Pleurocapsa sp. PCC 7327: one gene and its partner. The protein of the gene in region 1 interacts with the protein of each later gene in a pairwise test. Links are inferred from orthologs where the notes say so. Each region holds a gene or a part of one and is shown on either strand. Other genes may lie near its edges.

Evidence for each region. Proteins that work in one complex are often made in the same cells at the same time.
Region 2: the proteins of PLE7327_RS15930 (region 1) and ftsZ interact in binary tests that used the Escherichia coli proteins (3 or more experiments, as listed by UniProt). The link is inferred for Pleurocapsa sp. PCC 7327 from one-to-one orthologs.

The regions. Positions count from the first base shown.
Region 1 is NC_019689.1:3,563,591-3,566,462, forward strand. It holds PLE7327_RS15930 (rod shape-determining protein), read right to left. Parts: upstream 2,002-2,872; coding sequence 1,000-2,001; downstream 1-999. Other genes in the region: mreD (rod shape-determining protein MreD), read right to left, coding at 1-201; mreC (rod shape-determining protein MreC), read right to left, coding at 201-965; PLE7327_RS15940 (single-stranded DNA-binding protein), read left to right, coding at 2,332-2,703; PLE7327_RS15945 (SIMPL domain-containing protein), read right to left, coding at 2,775-2,872. UniProt on the Escherichia coli protein: Forms membrane-associated dynamic filaments that are essential for cell shape determination. Acts by regulating cell wall synthesis and cell elongation, and thus cell shape.
Region 2 is NC_019689.1:816,029-819,002, reverse strand. It holds ftsZ (cell division protein FtsZ), read left to right. Parts: upstream 1-849; coding sequence 850-2,100; downstream 2,101-2,974. Other genes in the region: PLE7327_RS22530 (hypothetical protein), read left to right, coding at 2,921-2,974; thiD (bifunctional hydroxymethylpyrimidine kinase/phosphomethylpyrimidine kinase), read left to right, coding at 2,103-2,915; PLE7327_RS03625 (cell division protein FtsQ/DivIB), read left to right, coding at 1-617. UniProt on the Escherichia coli protein: Essential cell division protein that forms a contractile ring structure (Z ring) at the future cell division site. The regulation of the ring assembly controls the timing and the location of cell division.

The sequences.
Region 1 (2,872 bases):
TAATATGCCCTGAAAAACAGATCGTTTGAGACTCCAACTCACCGTCCAGATTAATAGCCAACTAGGGGCAATTCCCAATAACTCCATCCCAGGCAGACGAACGAAAGTCAAACACGCACAAAGAAGCACCGAAGCACAAATTATAAACCCATTGAGAATTTGGCGCTGCTCGGAAGACCATTTTGATTTTGATAGCTTCATCACTTTGGTTCCAAATCGCTTTTGAAGGGATGGACGAGCGCCCATTCCAAACTATCGATTGGGGCTGTTATGATTATCGTAGCTTCGGGAGCAGGTCCTTTTTGCAAATTGACCGATTGGACGCGACCGATTGGCAAACCTGCGGGAAATAATTGGCTGACAGCGGAGGTACTCACCGTGTCGCCGGGGCGAATATTGGGGACTTTTTCAAAAAACTCCATAACAGCAATTTGAGAGCCGCGTCCTTTGATTAAACCCATCGAACGACTGCGAGTGACAATCGCGCCAACGCGACTGTTGGGATCGCTAATCAAGAGAACTCGACTGCTATGAGGTGTCACCTCGATGACTCGACCGACTAATCCCCCAATTCCGGTGACTGCAAAACCCTTTTCAATGCCATCTCGACTGCCTCGACCTAAAATCGCTTGCTGCCACCAGTCGTCTGCGCTGCGTCCGATAATAGGCGCTGCGATCGCGGATCGTTTATATTTTTCAAAATCGCCTAAAAGTTTTTTTAATTGCTGATTTTGCTTTTCTAATTCGCTAATTCTCTGTTCTAGTTCTAGAATACGAGCATTCGTAAGTTTTTTTTCTACCAAGGAAGCTGGTTCGGATCGAAACGGACGAACGAGCCAGGAATAGATTTCTTGGATAGCCTTTCCTTGAGTTTGGCGCAGCAACCAAGCAACGCCAATGACCGAGAGAATTAAAAGTATTTGTACTCCGAGTCGAGTCCACTTTACTCGCCGCACCGCAAACATAACGATAATTTTTGCCTTTCTCCTGTTGCCTTACTTATGCCATCCGAGCGCTTTCGTTGAGGATTCGCTCCAAAATTTTAGGATTCTTGAGTACTTCACCCGTGCCTTTAACCACACATCTGAGCGGATCTTCAGCTACGTGAGTAACGATGCCCGTTTCGTGACTGATGAGCGTATCGAGTCCCTTCATCAAAGCGCCTCCTCCAGCTAGCATAATTCCGCGATCGATAATATCTGCTGCCAGTTCGGGAGGCGTCCGCTCTAGCGTGCGCTTGACGGCATCGACAATCGTTGACAGAGGCTCTGCCATGCTTTCTCGAACCTCTCCTCCTTTAATAGTAATGGTTCGGGGTAATCCAGACATAAGATGTAAGCCTCGAACTTCTTGAACTGGTTCTTCATTATGAATGGGGTAAGCAGAACCCAGTTTGATTTTAATGTCTTCTGCTGTCCGTTCGCCAATAATCAAGTTGTGGACTTTTCTCATGTACTGCACGATTGCCTCGGTTAGCTCGTCGCCTGCAACCCGAACTGATTCGCTCAGCACTCTTCCCTGTAAGCTTAATACAGCGACCTCAGTCGTTCCGCCGCCGATGTCAATAATCATGTTACCCGTTGCCTCTGTCACGGGAAGTCCCGCTCCTAGAGCAGCTGCTACTGGTTCGTCAATCAAGCCAACTTCTTTGGCTCCCGCACGAGTCGCCGCTTCTATAACGGCTCGGCGTTCAACTCCAGTGATTCCGCTAGGAATTCCTATCACCATGCGAGGATTGCCGAGAGGATTTCCTTCATGGGCGCGACGGATAAATTCCGATAGCATAATTTCAGCGCTGTAGAAGTCAGCGATAACTCCATCGCGCAAGGGACGCAGCGCGATAATATTACCCGGAGTTCGCCCTAGCATTTTCCTAGCTTCTTCGCCGACAGCTAGGGGGGTTTTATCTCGATCGATCGCAACGACAGATGGTTCTTCTAAAACGATGCCTTTACCAGATATATAAATTAGGGTATTGGCAGTCCCCAAATCTATGCCCATGTCTCGCGACAGGGAAAAACGTTTAAAAAAATTCACAGAACTTTCTCCCCCCACTACGATTTAGGATTTACGATGCTGCTTTACGATCGCCCAATAGAATTGATGTGGATTGGATCTTATTACTTTTTTCCTTCTAAGTCTAGCGAAGTTAACGAATTCGATCGGGAATTTTACAGTTCCTCGTTAGGACGGGGATTCAAGTCATGCAGGAAATCTTCCGCACTGTTACGAGATATTATTTTTCCAGTTAGTTTCGATTGGTGCGCTTACGAGCTACAATAGTGAGAGTATATTTGTACTAAAATAACGGAAAATGAGAGGAATTGACGAATGAGTCTGAATGTCGTACATTTGGTAGGTCGCGCCGGCAGAGATCCGGAAGTTAAATGTTTTGAATCGGGAAGCGTCTTGTGTACGTTAACTTTAGCGGTAAATCGCCCTACCAGTAAAAATGACGAACCCGATTGGTTTAATCTGAAAATTTGGGGCAAAACGGCAGAAGTTGCTGCTAACTACGTTCGGAAGGGAAGTTTGATCGGCATTCAGGGGACGTTGACAATCGAAACTTGGACGGATGACAAGACAGGAACTGAGCGTTCGACTCCCGTTATTAGAGTGGATAGACTCGATTTGTTAGGCTCGAAGCGGGACGCCGACTCCAGCGCAGTCGGCGGCTACGGTAGCGGCAACAGCGAGTTTTAAGATCGATTCGCGATTTCTGTAGGGTAGGGGACAGACGCTAAAGGTTTGCCCGACGCGCGTCTTCCCCTACTTCAATAACTAATCTGTAGGGTGACGGAGGCACTAACTGTTTGCTCGCCGCCAATAACAGGGGTAGTAGCAGAATCGGTTCTAGCTGCCTCGCGAGCCA
Region 2 (2,974 bases), 2.7 Mb from region 1 along the record:
TGGTTTCTCAAGAGCAAATTCGCGAGCTGATTCCTCTAGAAAAACCTCAGTCCGTCTGGCAACTGCCAACGCAACAGATTATCGCCCGACTCAAAGCCACGCCTCCCATCGCCGACGCTGAAATTACCCGTCAAATTCTGCCGCCTAAATTGACCGTCGAAGTAACCGAACGTCAACCCGTAGCCGTTGCCGTATCCGGTCGGGAAGTCGGGTTTATAGATGCCCAAGGCATTTTTATCCCTAAAAGCTTCTACGAGCAAGCGGGTCAAAATTGGAAAGTCCCAACGCTTAAAGTCATTGGTTATCGGGATCTCTATCGCCAGCAGTGGACGCAATTGTATTCGCTCGTCGCTCGTTCTCCTGTAAAGGTTCTAGAAGTCGATTGGCGAAATGCTAACAATCTCGTTCTCAACACGGAGTTGGGGACGGTTTATTTTGGTTCCTTTACCGAACGATTTCCCGAACAATTATCGGTTTTGGCTCAAATGCGCCAGTTGCCATCGCGAATTCCCAGCGCTCGAATGACTTATATCGATTTGAGCGATCCAGCTTTCCCTACCATCCAACTAAACTCGCCAAAAAGCGATCGCCAAGATCCCTCTTCTGTTAGGAACTAATAACAATATTGTCTGTCCGATAACTTTAGAGCAAAGTCTCTTGACAAAGTGCAAATAAGATTTTTAGTCTAAAAGCGTAACGTTAAGAAAAATAGAAATAACTTTCTAGATGAGAAATAAAGTTATATAAATTACCTGAGGGTTAAACCTCACAAGATTAGAAATAGGGTAAATAGGTTTACTCCTAACCGTCGAATCCTTAAAATTTGTGTATAAACTTTTCCCGATTGCAATGACACTTGATAATGAATTAAGACCGATCCATCAGAGCTTAAATAGTATTAGCGAACCTCCAGCAAAAGAGGATAATCACTATCCCCTCAACTCGGCTGGGTTACCCTTGTATCGAACCGAGCGGATCCCTGGGAAACCTAGGGAAGAATTTAGGAGTGACCAAATCGTGCCAAGTAACGTTGCCAAAATCAAAGTCATCGGTGTTGGCGGAGGTGGATGCAATGCCGTCAATCGCATGATCGAAAGCGGCGTTTCTGGAATTGAGTTTTGGGCAATTAATACGGATGCCCAAGCCCTATCGCAATCAGAAGCTCCCCAACGCTTACAAATCGGACAAAAATTGACCAGAGGTCTCGGCGCTGGAGGCAATCCGGCAATTGGGCAAAAAGCGGCTGAAGAATCGCGCGAAGAAATCGCCCATGCCCTAGAAAACACCGACCTGGTTTTCATCACGGCAGGCATGGGAGGAGGAACTGGGACGGGAGCTGCTCCGATCGTCGCTGAAGTGGCAAAGGAAATAGGCTGTCTGACGGTTGGGGTGGTCACTCGTCCTTTTACCTTTGAAGGTCGTCGCCGCAACAGTCACGCAGAAGAAGGCGTTAGCAACTTACAAAGCAGAGTCGATACTCTGATTGTCATTCCCAACAATCAATTGCTTGCGGTCGCTAATGCGGAAACTCCCATGCAAGAAGCCTTTCGGATGGCTGACGATATTCTGCGGCAAGGGGTGCAAGGGATCTCGGATATCATTACGATTCCCGGGCTGATCAACGTTGACTTTGCCGATGTCAGAGCGATTATGGCAGACGCGGGTTCGGCATTGATGGGGATCGGCATAGGCACGGGTAAATCGAGGGCAAAAGAAGGCGCGATCGCAGCGATTTCTTCTCCCCTACTAGAGTCTTCTATTGAAGGCGCTAAAGGCGTGATTTTAAACATTACTGGCGGTCACGATTTGACCCTGCACGAAGTTAATGCGGCGGCAGATATTATCTATGAAATCGTCGATCCCAACGCTAACATTATTTTCGGGGCGGTAATCGACGAGAAAATGCAGGGCGAAATCCGAATTACGGCGATCGCGACCGGATTTTCCGGCGAAATCCAAGCTGGTGCGAAAAGTCAAGTGAGGACAACCGTTAATCCAGTCAATCCAACGACACCTCAACCCGAACCAGAACCACCACCGAATAAGCCGGGCGGTTTAGACATTCCTCCGTTCCTGCAAAAACGGCGTTTTCAACGCTAGAAATGAGTAAAGTTCCTATTGCTCTAACGATCGCTGGCTCCGATAGCGGTGGCGGTGCGGGAATCCAGGCGGATTTGCGCACTTTTGCGTTTCACTGCGTCCACGGCATGAGCGCGATTACCTGCGTGACGGCGCAAAATACGCTAGGCGTGACGCGAGTAGAGGCAATGAGTCCAGCCGCAGTAGCCGCTCAAATTGAGGCAGTGATGAGCGATATTGGAGCCAATGCGGCGAAAACGGGAATGTTGTTAAATCGAGAGATTATTGAAACGGTCGCCGAACAAGTTGAAAAGTGGCAACTGAAGCAGTTGGTCATCGATCCAGTGATGGTATCGCGCACGGGTGCCCAGTTAATCGACGACGACGCGATCGCGAGTTTACGCGATAAATTAATTCCTAAAGCGTTAATCGTTACGCCAAATCGCTATGAGGCACAGCTTTTAAGCGGCTTGGAAATTAATACCCTCGAAGATATGAAAGCAGCTGCCCAAATGGTGCATAAATTGGGAGCAGGGGTAGTTTTAGTCAAAGGGGGCGGTATGATGGGAGAATGGCGAGGGGTTGATGTTTGGTTTGATGGCGAGCATTGGGAAACTTTAACGACGGAAACCGTCGATACCTCTAATACTCACGGAACGGGCTGTACCCTTTCGGCAGCGATCGCGGCTAATTTAGCCTTGGGCAAAGATCTTTGGCTCGCAGTCGAGCAGGCGAAGAACTACGTGACGACAGCCTTAAAGTATGCTCTCGATATCGGTCGAGGCACGGGTCCAGTGGGGCACTTTTTCCCGTTACGCTTAGAGAAAAATAGCTAAAACGCATGACAGCTAATTCGCGGAGCCAGTCTCCAAACCCCTTAGCCAAAAATCTTTCT